Regions from separate parts of the Delftia sp. WSY_16 genome, predicted to be linked through region 1. Evidence: riboswitches for the same ligand, from Rfam matches in the RefSeq annotation. Region 1 holds a riboswitch; the other holds the start of a gene.

Region 1 (7,300 bases):
GACATCGGCATTGCGCTGCCGGGAGCGCACCAGGGGCAGCCAGGGCAGCTGCTGCGCGTCTACTTCCTGCAGGGCGACGAATTGCGCTCGGTCGGCGTCAGCCGCATGGCCCATGTGGAGACCGCCTTCGCCATGACGGTGCACAAAAGCCAGGGCTCGGAGTTCGAGCACACCGCCCTGGTGCTGCCCTCGCGCGGCGGCAGCGTGCTGGGGCGCGAGCTGGTCTACACCGGCATCACGCGCGCCCGCCAGGCCTTCTCGCTGTTCTCCGAGGTGCCGGGCCTGGTGGCCTCGGCCGTTGGCAGCCCCACGCAGCGCGCCAGCGGGCTGCTGCGCTGGCTGCAGGAGTGAGTGAAGGCCCCGCGCCTCAGGCCGGGGTCTTGTCGCTGGCGTAGCGGGCCATCATCAGCGCCGTATTGGTCTTGCGGTCGGCATTGACCTGCTGCACCGTGGGCCGCTCGGCCATGCGTGCCAGGTACTCGCGCACGGGCAGGTCGGCCAGAACGTCGCGGCCGCCAACGATCTTGCTGGCCGCGCTGACCAGGGGCAGGTGGACGATGGCGCAGCAGTCGGCCAGCGTGAAGCTGTCGCCCGCCACAAAGGGTGAGAAACGCGCAAGTTTGGCGAAGGCCGCCACGTTCTTGTCGAGCTGGGCCAGCGTGCGCTCCCGGGTGGAGTCGCTGACCTGGCCGCCGAAGAAGGCCTGCGGGTAGAGGATGCGCGCCACCAGCTCCAGGTGCAGGTCCAGGTACACGCACAGCTCGCGCACCTTGGCGGCCTCGAAGGCGTCGGCCGGCAGCAGGGCCGGCGAGGGCGACAGCGTCTCCACGTACTCGACCATGGCGGCCGACTCGCACAGACCCCGGCCGTCGTCGATGCGCAGGTAGGGCACCTTGCCCAGCGGAGAAAGCGCCATGTCGGTCTCTCCCAGCCAGGCCAGTTCCTCGTTGAAGGGCAGCTGCTTTTCCAGCAGGGCCAGCTTGACCTTGTTGTAGTAGTTGCTGGCCGCGAATCCGCACAGGGTGAGCATGGGTGTCTCCTAGGGTGTTGGTGAGGGCTGGGGGATGCGCCTGCGATGGTAGGGGCGGGCAGGGCCTGGCGGGGTCACGGACATGACGTCCTGGGGCAGACCCCTAGAATGACGCCATGCCGCTTCGCCTGCCCTCCACCTTGGCTGCCTGCGCCCGCTGGGCGCTGGGCCTGTGGCTGTGCGTGGCGCTGGCATCGGCGTTTGCGCCGCTGGCGCGCGCCTCGGGCTGGGAGCGCCTGTGCTCGGCCGCTGGCGAATCGGTCTGGGTGCCCTCGCCGGCCGGTCAGGACGATGCCCTTGCCGGCAGCCACGGCATCGACTGCCCGCTGTGCCTGCCCCCGCTGGCGCCGCCGCCCGCCCGGTGCAGTGCGGCCCCGGCACCGCTGGTGGCAGATGCGCAGCCACGGGCGCACCCGGCCTCCGTCCACAGCGTGGCCATGCCGGCCCTGCCCCAGGCCCGCGCCCCGCCCCGGTGACTCCCGGATTCACTCCCGCTTCCTTCGCTTGGCCAACCCTTTTTGCAAGGCACGAAGACCGTGCCGCAATGCATTGAAATTTCTGGAGAAACCGTGATGACACTGCGTCAATGGACCACCCCTTTCCTGATCGCCGCCTCCCTGTCCATGGGCCTGGCCCATGCCCATGCCGATGCGGCCCATGTCAAGGCCGACGCCGCCTGGGCGCGTGCCAGCGTGCCGGGCCAGCAGGCCACGGGCGCCTTCATGCGCCTGACGGCCGAGGAGCCGCTGCGCCTGGTGGGCGTGGAGTCGCCCGCCGCCGGCGTGGCCGAGGTGCATGAAATGAAGATGGAAGGCGATGTGATGCGCATGCGCGCCATCGACGGCCTGGACCTGCCCAAGGGCGTGGCCGTGGACCTGAAGCCCGGCGGCTACCACGTCATGCTGCAGCAGCTCAAGAGCCCGCTGCTCAAGGACAGTCAGGTACCCATCACCCTGGTGTTCAAGGACGCCAAGGGCGAGACCTCGCGCCTGAGCCTGCAGGTCCCCGTGCGCGCCATGGCGCCCGGCGCAGGTGCGGCATCGGCTGCGCAGGGCGGCGCGCATGGCGGACACGGCGGACATGCCGGCCACTCCCACTGAGCTTTTTGTCATCCACCGGGTTTGTGCGCAGCGGGCCGTGCATGACTTGCGATGGACTTGGCGTGTGCCTGGGTTAAGCTGAGCGCATGGCCGGTGTGCTTCACCGGCATGTTCTTCCAACCCAGTCCTAGCGAGTGCTGCCATGAGTGATGCGTCCTCCTTCGGTTTCGGCAAGTTCATCCCCGGTTTCGACTTCCTGCAGGGCCTGGCCCAGAGTGCAGGATCGGCCACCGCCCGGCCCCTGGGGCGCCTGCCCGAATGGGTGGCGCCCACGGTGAGCATCGAAGAGGTGGACAAGCGCATCACCGAACTCAAGGCCGTGCAGTTCTGGCTCGACCAGAACGGCAAGGCGCTGGCCGCCACCATCCAGGCCCTGGAAGTGCAGCGCATGACGCTGTCCACCTTGCAGGGCATGAACGTCAGCATGGGCGAGCTGGCGCAGGCCTTCCAGTTCCCTGCAGCCGCAACCGCCGCGGCCAAGGGCGCCGCCAGCGCGGGGCAGGGCGACCTTTCGGACTGGCCCATGTCCTCGGCCGCCAGCCGGGCGAGCAAGAAGGAAAAGCCGCAGCCCGAGCCCGCACAGGCCGCTGCCGCGCCGCCTGCAGCCCCCGAGGCGGCCAAGGCCGCCGACAGACCCGCAGCCGCGGAGACTGCGGCGCCCAAGGACGAGTCCGCCCAGGCCGCCGCCATGGGCCAGGCCATGCAGTGGTGGGGCGCGTTGACCCAGCAGTTCCAGCAGATCGCCGCCAAGGCCATGGCCGAGCCCATGGCCCCGGAGGCCGTGGCGGCCGCCCAGCGCGCCACCGGCATGGCCGGTGACCTGGCCAAGGCCACCATGGACCGCATGGCGGCACAGGCCAGCGCCTTTGCTGCGCAGGCGGGCAAGGCGGCGGCGGTCTCCCCTGCCAAGGCGCCGTCCGCAAAGCCGGCGGCCAAGGCTGCGGTGCAGGCCGAAGCCCCCAGGACCGCTGCCAAGGCTCCCGCCAAAGCGGCTGCCAGGAAAACCGCTGCAAAGGCTGGAGCCAAGGCGCCGGCCGCCAGCAAGCCGGCAGCCAAGAGCCGGCCGGCGCGTTGACCGATCGGGCCGGACCCATGGATGCGCAAGGCCCCAGCCACCCGCAAGCCGGGTGCTGGCGGGGCTAGAAAGAAGGTTGGTATGTCGTTGTTTCCTGTAGGCCATGCCAGCCATTCCGACTGGCGCGCCGCGGCCGACGCGGTGCTGCAGCAGCTGCGCTTGCAGATGGCCGGGCCCGGCCACGCGCAGCGGCCCCGTCTGGGACTGGTGTACCTGTCCCATGCGCATGCCGCCCACGCACGGCCGCTGCTGCAGCATCTGGCCAGGGCCCTGCCCCATGTGGCGGACTGGGCCGGCTGCTCGGCCGGCGGCGTTCTGGCCATGTCGCATGAGTACCTGTCAGGAACCGCGCTCGCGGTGATGCTGCTGGATGTACCGGCCGCCCACTACCGCCTGTATTCGGGCCTGGCGCCCCTGCATGCGCCTGGCGGCGAGGCCGGCTTCACCGCCCATTCGGCCCTGGTCCATGCCGCAGGCGGCCAGCCCGAGCTGGCCGAGCTGCTGTACGAGCTGTCCGAGCGCACCGAGTCCGGCCTGCTGTTCGGCGGCGTGGGCGATGACGGGGAAGATGGCGTGGAGGGCGTGCAGATCGCCTGCCGTACCGAGGATCTGCATGCGCAGCATGCGGACGCGCGCGGCATTTTTCGTGGCGGCTTTTCAGGCGTGGCCTTCGGTGCCGGCGTGCCCTGCATCACGGGCATGGCCCAGGGCTGCGTGCCGCTGGGCGAGGGGCTGGAGATCACCGAGGCGCGCGGCGCCCTGGTCACCGGGCTCGATGGCGATCCGGCCCTGCAGCGCCTGCTGCAGCTGCTGGGCGTGGAGCTGGAAGGCAGCGACTGGCAGCCCGCGCTGACCACGGTCCGCACCACGCTGGCGGCCATTGCGCCGCCGGGCCGGGGCCTGGCCCACGGCGTGCTGACCGAAGAGGCCCAGGTGCTGACCCTGGTTGGCCTGGACCCGCTGCGCCAGGGCGTGGCCCTGTCCTCGGCCGTGGAGGCCGGGCATTCGGTGATCTTCTGCCGCCGCCAGGCCCAGGTGGCGCGCCAGGAACTGCTGCAACTGGGCGCTGCGCTGCGCGATGCGGCGGAGCCCGAGGAGGCGGCGCCCGAAGGCGAGGCACAGCCCCGCATCCGTGGCGCCATCTACATCAGTTGCCGGGGCCGCGGCGGCGGCCTGTTCGGCGGCCCCGATGCCGAACTGCGCACCCTGCGCCACGCACTGGGCGATGTGCCATTGATCGGCTTCGTTGCCGAAGCCGAGATCATGGACGCCCGCCTGCACCGCTTCGCCGGGGTGTTGACGGTGTTCACTGCCTAGGCGTCGTACACGCCGTACACACGGTACACACCGTCTGCACCTCAGACCGCGCGCGGGCGAACCGTGCCTGCGCTGCGATCCGGGTCCATGGCTGCGGCTCCCAGAAAATCGAAATCCACGGCCGGCTGCCTGCCGCTGACCAGGTCGGCCAGCGCCATGCCGGAGCCGCAGGCATGGGTCCAGCCCAGCGTGCCGTGGCCGGTGTTCAGGAACAGGTTGGCGATGGGCGAGCGTCCGATCAGCGGCACATTGCTGGGCGTGGCGGGGCGCAGGCCGCTCCAGAACTGGGCGCGGCCGGTATCGCCGGCGCCGGGGAACAGCTGCTGCACGCGCCGCACGATGGCCTCGCAACGCACGGGGTCCAGGTTGCGGTCGTAGCCGTTGAACTCGGCCGTGCCCGCAATGCGCAGGCGGTCGCCTTGCGCGCCCGTGTAGCGCGAGAACACCAGCTTGAACTCGTCGTCCGTGAGGCTGACCTGGTAGGCCTTGGCGGGGTCCAGCACCGGCAGGGTCACGGAGTAGCCCTTGGCCGGGTAGATGGGCAGGTGCAGTCCCAGCGGCTGGGCCAGCAGCGGGCTGAACGAGCCCATGGCCAGCACATAGGCGTCGCCCTGGATGCGTTCGTAGCGGCCATCGGCATTGGTCACCTCCACATGGTCGATATGGCGGCTGGCGCCCGCACCCGTGGTGCGCAGCGCCATGACGTGGTGGCCGTGGCGGAACTGCACGCCCGTGGCGGCGGCGATGCGCGCCAGCTCGCGTGTGAAGAGGTTGGCGTCGCCTGATTCATCCTCGGCCGTATAGGTGGCGCCCGCTATCTGCCCGCGCACATGGGCCAGAGCCGGCTCCAGGCGCACGGCTTCGTCGGCATCGATCAGGCGGCGGTCGCAGCCCAGGGTCTGCATCTGCTCGGTGGGCTTGAGCGCGCCCTCGAACTCGCGGGCGTTCGTATAGAAGTGCAGGATGCCCTGCGTGCGCTGCTCGTACTGGATGCCGGTGTCGGCACGCAGCTGCTGCAGGGCCTCGCGGCTGTAGGTGCCCAGGCGAACGATCTGCTGGATGTTGTGGCGCGTGCGCGCGGGCGTGCAGTTGCGCAGGAAGGACAGGCCCCAGAGCCACTGGCGCATGTCGGCGCGCAGGCGGAAGAGCAGGGGGGCGTCCTGCCGGCCCAGCCAGCCCAGCAGCTTCAGCGGTGCGCCGGGGTTGGCCCAGGGCTCCGCGTGGCTGACCGAGATCTGCCCGCCGTTGGCGAAGCTGGTTTCGGCGCCGGGCGCGGCCTGGCGGTCGATGACGGTCACTTCATGACCGAGGGATTGCAGATAGTAGGCCGACGTGGTGCCGATCAGACCGGCTCCGAGAACGATGACGCGCATGACGATGCCCTTTCAAAGGCATGTGCCGGGTCACGCGAAAGCTGGCCGCTATGGTCTGGATAGCAGGCAGCCGGCGTCCGTCGTGACGCAGCTGCCGCTCCCCCTGTCCTTGGTACCTGAGAGATTCACCGCCGTCCATGGGAACGGGGCTTGCTCCTTCGGTGCGCCGCACATTGCGTGCGGCGGCTCTCCAGACGGCATGTTGTGTTTGCAGTACGGAACCTGAGCGTGTATGGGAGTTTGCGCCTTCGGTGAGGCTCGGCACCGTGGCGCCCGCCTGCTCTCCTGCAGGGGCGATTCTATGGGGCTTGCGCAGCCAGCTCCAGTCGTATTGGGGATACCACCAGTTACCTGTATGTGGTGTGGCTGATTCAGGGTATTCCCTAGATCGTTCAAGCGCCTCCCTCGTAGCGCTGGTACGAGTCTCTGGTTTCATGTAAAAAAACTATTGAAATAGAAAAAAACATGATTTAGCCTATCGATATGTGCAGTGGTTTGTCAGTGCATGTTCTGGTCGATTGGACCTGCATGGGTTAACCATGGGTTGTCTATATGTCTGATAGGCGACTTACCGTTGCACAGGTGCGGGTCCATGGAAACTGGTCCGTCACTGAAAAAATACAAGCACGGTGAATATGGTTTGTCGAGGGAGGAATGTTTTGCGTCGCAAACCCGACTGAAGGTGTGCCCGCTCAATGGGCAGTGGAGCAGCGCGCAAGCGTTGATGGAAATCCGCCTTTTTTTGATTGACGCGCAGGATCTGCGCGAAAAATTTTGCTTCCAAACTCACCGGCTGCAAGGTGAGTTGTGGGCTCGTGATTCAAATAGAACTATCCGAGGTACGGCGATGCAAATGCGCTGGGTACAACTGATGGCCATTGCCATTGGGAAAATCATTTTCCTGTCATATCTCCTTGAGAGAACGGGGAATATCATGCATGCTCTCAATCGCCTGCCTGGTTCGGCATTTTTTCGCAAGTGGCGTGCAGCGAAGTGCCTTTTCTCTTTGCTGCTGCTTTCATGCGCGGGTATCTCATCCACGGCACTGGCGGCGACCATCGTCTTCACGGTCACCGACAACAGCGACGCTCCCAATGCCAATGCAACGACACCAACCACCTGTGTCAGCACGCTGGGGGGCACCTTTGCTGGCGCATGTACGCTGCGAGCGGCCATTCAGGCAGCCAACTACACGCTGCAAACGCTGGATCCGAGTGCCGATGTTTCCATCGTCTTTGCGCCGACACTGACCACGTCGGTACGAACCATACAGAGCGGGACATCCAAGGATGCGGCGGGAAACCTCCATCCGTATGTCGACAATCAGACGGTTTACGTGCGCTGTGCCAATACATTCATCAGCGGAGCCCAGTCCGGCGCCGTGACGGGGGCCACCAATGCCTGT
Region 2 (7,300 bases), on a different contig from region 1:
CAGGGTCTCGGCCGTGTGCGGCGCGTTCTTGAGCGGGTTGTCGTCCTGGGGCAGGCGGCCCTGCTCGATGGCGCGGATTTCCTCGCGGATGGCGATCATGGCGTCCACGAAGCGGTCCAGCTCGTACAGGCTTTCGCTTTCGGTGGGCTCCACCATCAGCGTGTTGGGCACGGGGAAGGACAGCGTGGGCGCATGGAAGCCGTAGTCGATCAGGCGCTTGGCCACGTCCTCGGCCATGACGCCCGTGCTTTCCTTGAACGGGCGCAGGTCCAGGATGCACTCGTGCGCCACATGGCCGTGCTCGCCCGCGTACAGCGTGGGGTAGTGGTCGCGCAGCCGGGCGCTGATGTAGTTGGCGCTGAGGATGGCGGTCTCGGTGGCCAGGGTCAGGCCCTGGGCGCCCATCATGCGGATGTACATCCAGCTGATGGGCAGCACGGCCGCATTGCCCAGCGGCGCGGCACTGATCGCGCCCGTGCCGCCCGCAAGGCCCGTGGTGGCATGGCCGGGCAGGAAGGGCACGAGATCCTCGACCACGCAGACGGGGCCCACGCCCGGGCCGCCGCCGCCGTGCGGGATGCAGAAGGTCTTGTGCAGGTTCAGGTGGCTGACATCGCCGCCGAAGCTGCCCGGCGCGGCCAGGCCCACCAGGGCGTTCATGTTGGCGCCGTCCACGTAGACGCGGCCGCCGTGGTCATGCACCAGCTTGCACAGCTCCTTGACCTGGGTCTCGAACACGCCGTGCGTGCTGGGGTAGGTGATCATGATGCAGGCCAGGTTGGCACTGTGCTGCTCACACTTGGCCGCCAGGTCCGCCATGTCGACGTTGCCGTTGGCGTCGCAGGCGGTGACCACCACCTGCATGCCCACCATCTGCGCGCTGGCGGGGTTGGTGCCGTGGGCGCTGCTGGGAATCAGGCAGACGTTGCGGTGCGACTGGCGCCGGCTCGCATGCCAGCCCTTGATGGCCAGCAGGCCCGCGTACTCGCCCTGGCTGCCGGCATTGGGCTGCAGGCTGATGCCGGCGTAGCCCGTGGCCTGGCACAGCCAGTCGCGCAGCTGCTTGTCCAGTTCCGCATAGCCCTGCTGCTGGTCGGCCGGGGCAAAGGGGTGCACCTGGGCGAATTCGGGCCAGGTGATGGGAATCATCTCGCTGGTGGCGTTGAGCTTCATGGTGCAGGAGCCCAGCGGGATCATGCTGCGGTCCAGCGCCAGGTCCTTGTCCGACAGCTGGCGGATGTAGCGCAGCATGGCGGTCTCGGAGCGGTGGGTGTTGAACACCGGGTGCGTGAGGAAGGCGCTGCTGCGGCGCAGGCCGTCGGGAATCAGCGGCTCCGCGCCCTTTTCGAAGGCGGTGAAGCTGGGCAGGGCCTGGCCGTCCCGGGCGAAGATCTTCCACAGCAGCTCGACATCGGCGCGCGTGGTGGTCTCGTCCAGCGAGATGCACAGGTATTCCTTGAAGTACACGCGCAGGTTGGCGCCCAGGGACACGGCACGCTCCACGATGGCCTGGGTGGCCGCGCCCGTGTGCAGGCTCAGCGTGTCGAAGCTGGGCACCTCGCGCAGCGGCGCGCCCAGCTCGGCCAGGCCGCGCGCCAGGATGGCCGTGTACGAGGCCACGCGGCGGGCGATGCGCTCCAGGCCCTCGGGGCCGTGATAGACGGCGTACATGCTGGCCACCACGGCGGGCAGCACCTGGGCCGTGCAAATGTTGGAGGTGGCCTTTTCGCGGCGGATGTGCTGCTCGCGCGTCTGCAGTGCCAGGCGGTAGGCGGGCTTGCCGTGCACGTCCACGCTCACGCCGACCAGGCGGCCGGGCAGGGAGCGCTTGAACTCGTCGCGGCAGGCCATGAAGGCGGCGTGCGGGCCGCCGGCGCCCATGGGCATGCCAAAGCGCTGGGTGGTGCCCACCACGATGTCGGCACCCCATTCGCCGGGCGGCGTGATCAGGGTCAGCGCCAGCAGGTCGGTGGCCACGATGAAGGCGGCCTGCTTTGCATGGGCCTTGTCCACGTCGGCGCGCAGATCGTCGATGCGGCCGCTGGTGGCAGGGTACTGGGCCAGCACGGCGAAGTAGTCGCCCTCCATCAGCTGGTTCCATTCCTCCAGCGAGTTGGCCAGCAGCACCTCGATGCCCAGCGGCGCAGCGCGCGTCTGGATGACTTCGATGGTCTGGGGGTGGGCATCGCCGGCCACCACGAAACGGTTGCTCTTGCTTTTGACGGAGCGCTTGGCCAGCGTCATGGCCTCGGCGGCCGCCGTGGCCTCGTCCAGCATGGAGGCGTTGGCAATCGGCATGGCCGTCAGGTCGCAGACCATGGTCTGGAAGTTGACCAGGGCCTCCATGCGGCCTTGCGAGATCTCGGCCTGGTAGGGCGTGTAGGCCGTGTACCAGGCGGGGTTCTCCAGAATGTTGCGCAGGATGACGCCGGGCGTGTGCGTGCCGTAGTAGCCCTGGCCGATGAAGCTTTTGAGCAGCTGGTTGCGGCCTGCCAGCGCCTTGAGTTCGGCCAGCGCCTGGGCCTCGGTGGCCGCTGGCGGCAGCGCCATGGGCTGGTGGCGCCGGATGGAGGGCGGGACGATGGCGTCGATCAGCGCATCGCGCGATGCCGCGCCGATGGCGCTGAGCATGTGGGCCTCGTCTTCGGGCGCGATGCCGATATGGCGGGCCACGAATTCGGTGGCGTTCTCGAGGGCGGCAAGGGGCTGGGTGGAGGACATCAGCATGGAGGGACCTGTCTCAAAAGCTGAAAAGCGCCAGGGCGGGCCCTGGCGCCCGTCCTGGCCGGAAAGTGGCGTCAGTTGCTCTGGGCAAAGGCCGTGTAGGCGGCTTCGTCGAGCAGCGCGGCCAGCTGGCCTGCGTCGCTGAGCTTGACCTTGAAGAACCAGCCTTCGCCCAGCGGGTCGCTGTTGGCCAGGGAGGGGTCGTCGCGCAGGGCCTCGTTGACTTCGACGATCTCGCCGCTGACGGGCATGTAGACATCGGCGGCGGCCTTGACGGACTCGACCACGCCGGCCACATCGCCCTGGTTGAAGCTGGTGCCCACGGCGGGCAGGTCGACGAACACCACGTCGCCCAGCGCGTCCTGCGCGTGGAGGGTGATGCCGACGATGGCCGCGTCAGGGTTGGCGGCGTTGATCCACTCGTGGTCCTTGGAATACTGGATGCTCATGGCTTGCTCCGATAGAAACTGAAAAGAAACCTGTGAAAGGCGGTTTGAGAAAGGTCAGTGCGCACTGTAGCGGCATGCGATGGCAGGAAAAACGAATCCGCCGAACTCGATCCACGCCAAGCGCGCAGGCTGTCCTCAACCGCGGTGATAGCGGGGCGCCACGAAGGGCGTGGCCTGCACCTGCATGGGCACGGCCTTGCCGCGCACCATGGCCTGCAGCGTGGTGCCGATGGCGGCGCTGCCCGGCTCCACATAGGCCAGTGCCACGGGCTGGTTCAGCGTGGGCGACAGCAGGCCGCTGGTGACCTGGCCGACCTTGCGGCCGCCGGCATCCAGCAGTTCCGTGCCTTCGCGCACGGGCACGCGCTCCAGGGCCACCAGGCCCACGCGCTTGCGCGTGAGCAGCTCGGGCGATTGCAGCTGGGCCAGCACGGTGGCCGCGCCGGGAAAGCCGCCTTCGCGCTCGCCACCTGCGCGGCGGACCTTCTGCACGGCCCAGTTCAGGGCGGCCTCGGCCGGGGTGGTGGTCGTGTCCAGATCGTTGCCGTACAGGCACAGGCCGGCTTCCAGGCGCAGCGAATTGCGCGCGCCCAGGCCCACGGGCCTGACTTCGGGCTGGGCCAGCAGGGCACGGGCAAAGGCCTCGGCGTGGCTGGCGGGCAAGGAGATCTCGAAGCCGTCCTCGCCGGTATAGCCGCTGCGCGTGATGTACAGCTCGGCCCCCTCCCAGTCGAAGTGGCCGCCTGTCATGAACACCAGGCCGGCCGTGTCGGGCAGCAGGCGCTCCATGGCGGCTGCGGCCTGCGGGCCCTGCAGCGCCAGCAGGCCCCGGTCGAACTGGGGCTCGATTTCACAGCGCTGGCCGATGCGGGCCTGGATGTGCGCCAGGTCTTCGTGCTTGCAGGCGCCGTTGACGATCAGGAACAGGTCGTCCTCGCGGCGCACGAACATCAGGTCGTCCAGAATGCCGCCCGCCTCATTGAGCAGCAGGCCGTAGCGCTGGCGGTGTTCGCCCAGGCCCAGCACGTCCATGGGCATCAGCGACTCCAGCGCGGCCCCGGCGTCGGCACCGCGCAGGCTGATCTGGCCCATGTGCGAGACATCGAACAGGCCTGCCGCCTCGCGGGTGTGCAGGTGCTCGGCCATCAGCCCCTGCGGGTATTGCACGGGCATGGAGTAGCCGGCAAACGGCACCATGCGCGCGCCCAGTTCCTGGTGCAGGTCGAACAGCGGGGTCCTGAGCAGATCGGTGGTGGAGGCAGCGGACAAGGAGGGCTCTCTTTCAGGCAAGGAACAAGGCATAACGCCATCCCGGTCCTCCGGGATGTGCTGCCCTGCTGTCCGCTTTACCTGAGAGATTCACCCGCACCTTCCATGCGTGGGGCTTGCTCCTTCGGTGGATGGGGCACACCGCCGTGCCCTGCATCTCTCTCCAGCTAGGAACGCCTGCGGCCGTGGCGGCAGGCGGTGCCAGTCCTTTTGCCTGAGCGTTCGGGGCGAACCCTGCGCCTTCGGCGGTGCCGCTGCCTGCGACCGTTGCGGCCGGGCGGGCACTCTCTCCTGACCGGCGCATTCTAGCTGCGGCCAGCGTCCGCGCGGCTTCGGGATTTCCGCGGGCCGGCTGCAACTCCATGCGCTTGCCTGCATGGATGCATTTGCAAATTGCATAACTGTCTAAAAAATCTCCTACATTGAGGTGCATCGATATATGAAATCTCGTGAGCGAGAAGGAAGAAGCGCACATGCAGCAGACGCTGGGAGACACATTGGCCTGGCCGGCACGTTACCTGCCGAACAAGGAAGCCCTGGTCGCGTGGGAGGGCGGCGAGCGCCGCGCCTGGACCTACGCCCAGCTCGATGCCGAAGTCAACCGCCACGCCCACGGCCTGGCCGAGCTGGGCATAGGCCATGGCGACGTGGTCGCGGCCTTTCTCTACAACACGCCGGCCTTTGTTTTCACCATGCTGGCGGCCGCGCGCCTGGGCGCCATCTTCAACCCCATCAACTACCGGCTGGCGGCGCAGGAGCTGGCCTTCATCCTCAAGGACGGCGCAGCGCGCGCCCTGGTCTTCGAGCACGAGGGCGGCGAGGTGGCCGCACGCGCCCAGGCCCTGCTCAAGGCCGAAGGCGGCGGCACTGGCGCAGGCATCGAGCACTGGATCTTTGCCGACGATGCCCCGGCCGACCCGCTGCCGGTCTGGGCCACGCAGCGCCTGTCCGCCCTGGCCAGGGGCCGCAGCAGCGCGCCGCCCCAGGCCCATGTGCGCGAGAGCGACCCCTGCATCCTCATGTACACCAGCGGCACCACGGGCCGGCCCAAGGGCGTGCTGCATACGCACCGCAGCAAGCTGGCGCACAACGCCCTCATGCACCAGACCATGCAGTTCACGCGCGACGACGTGGGCCTGGCCATGGCGCCGCTCAACCACACGGCCGAGCTGCACACCAGCTTTCTGCCGCGCCTGCAGGCCGGCGCCACCCAGGTGCTGCTGCGCCGCTTCGACGTGGCCGAGGCCTGGCGCCTGATCCGCGAAGAGCGCGTGAGCTTCTTCTTCGCGGCGCCCACCATGATCACCATGCTGCTGGCCGACCCCATCGCCTCGCCTGAGCAGGCGCCCGCGCTGAGGCTGGTGGAGTACGGCGGCGCCTCCATGGCGCCGCACCTGATCCGCGAATGGACGCGCAAGGTCGGCAGCGATCTGGTCCAGGTCTACGGCACCACCGAAATGGGGCCCTGCATGTCCGTCCTGCTGCCGCGAGAGCAACTCTCGCACGCGGGCTCGGCCGGGCTGCCCTCCATGGGCCATGACCTCATCGTGGCCCGCTTGCGCGAAGACAACGCCCCCACCGACCCGGCCGAGGCCTGCCTGCCCGGCGAGGTGGGCGAAATCCTCGTGCGCGGCCCCTGCATGATGGCCGGCTACCTCAACCGCCCCGACGCCAACACCCGCGCCCTGGCGCACGGCTGGTACCACACGGGCGACCTGGGCCACATCGACGACGACGGCTATCTCTGGATCCGCGACCGCATCGACTACATGATCAATTCGGGTGCCGAGAACGTCTATCCGCGTGAGGTGGAAGACGCGCTGGTCGAACACGCCGATGTGCTCGAGGTCGCCGTCATCGGCGAGGCCGACGAGCGCTGGGGCCAGATCGTCGCCGCCCACGTGGTTGCCAAGCCGGGCGCCACACCCACGGCCGAGGCGCTGGACGCCTTCCTGGTCCACGGCGACCGCCTGGCTGCCTACAAGCGCCCGCGCCGCTACCACTTCCGCGAGGCCCTGCCCAAGACGGCCAGCGGGAAGATACAGAAGCAGTTGCTGAGGGTGGTGGTGGCAGCCTGAGGCTGCGGCCTGCACTTACTTCTGTGTTTGCCCCTGCGCAGTACAGCACTGCGCCATCGAGTTGCGCAGCCACCGATGCATGGCATCCCCCTGCTTGCGCACATGCCAGGCCTGCTGGTAGGCGAACCGGGGCAGCTCCAGCGGAGGAGTGAAGCGGCGCAGCGTTTTGTGGCGGCGCAGGTCGCCAATGGCGCGGCTGCCCACGGTCAGCACGAGGTCGGTGCCTGCCAGCACCTCCAGCGCCGCGCTCCAGTGGGGCAGGGCCAGCACCACGCGGCGGCTCAGGCCTTGGGCGGCCAGCGCCCGTTCGATCTCCTCGCTGGCGTCGGGCCGCATGGCCAGCATGACGTGCGGGCGCTGCAGCCAGTCCTGCAGTGACAGCCCGCCGCGTGCCGGCAGCACGGCCTGGTCGGCCACGCTCACGAACTGTTCCTGGAACAGATCCTGCACCTCGATGCCCTCGGGCAGGTCGGGTACGTCGGGGAAGGGCCCCAGGGCCAGGTCCAGTTCGCCATCGGCCAGCTGGGCCAGCATCACCTCGCGCGTGGACTGGCTGATGGCCAGGTCCAGCCCGGGTGCGTGCTGGCGCAGATGCCGCATCAGCGGCGGGAGCACGATGCGCGATGCGTAGTCCGACAGCGCCAGCCGCAGCCGTCCGCGTGCGTGGGCCGGGTCGAACTCCGCCTGTGCCAGCAAGCCGTTGAGGCTGCCCAGCGCATCCGCCAGCGGTTGCACCAGGCCTTGTGCGCGTGCCGTCAGCGCCATGCGGCCGCCGCGCCG

Evidence for each region. A riboswitch is a leader RNA that binds a small molecule or an ion and turns the genes downstream of it on or off. The one in region 1 is predicted to bind glycine.
Region 2: it holds a riboswitch for glycine, as region 1 does, so the genes downstream of both, gcvT (glycine cleavage system aminomethyltransferase GcvT) here and ACF8O7_RS17400 (D-amino acid dehydrogenase) in region 1, are expected to answer to the same signal.

Annotation. Positions count from the first base shown of each region.
Region 1 is NZ_JBICKS010000032.1:30,199-37,498, forward strand. Features, by position in the region: gene recD (exodeoxyribonuclease V subunit alpha) at 1-351, shown strand, start outside; gene ACF8O7_RS17375 (glutathione S-transferase family protein) at 368-1,030, opposite strand; gene ACF8O7_RS17380 (hypothetical protein) at 1,147-1,506, shown strand; gene ACF8O7_RS17385 (copper chaperone PCu(A)C) at 1,603-2,130, shown strand; gene ACF8O7_RS17390 (PhaM family polyhydroxyalkanoate granule multifunctional regulatory protein) at 2,273-3,205, shown strand; gene ACF8O7_RS17395 (FIST N-terminal domain-containing protein) at 3,287-4,522, shown strand; gene ACF8O7_RS17400 (D-amino acid dehydrogenase) at 4,564-5,895, opposite strand; glycine riboswitch at 5,989-6,099, opposite strand; partial or broken gene ACF8O7_RS17405 (invasin domain 3-containing protein) at 6,488-7,300, shown strand, end outside.
Region 2 is NZ_JBICKS010000040.1:950,808-958,107, reverse strand. Features, by position in the region: gene gcvP (aminomethyl-transferring glycine dehydrogenase) at 1-2,727, opposite strand, end outside; gene gcvH (glycine cleavage system protein GcvH) at 2,799-3,173, opposite strand; gene gcvT (glycine cleavage system aminomethyltransferase GcvT) at 3,309-4,475, opposite strand; glycine riboswitch at 4,501-4,619, opposite strand; glycine riboswitch at 4,635-4,746, opposite strand; gene ACF8O7_RS24040 (fatty acid--CoA ligase) at 4,916-6,520, shown strand; gene ACF8O7_RS24035 (LysR family transcriptional regulator) at 6,536-7,300, opposite strand, start outside.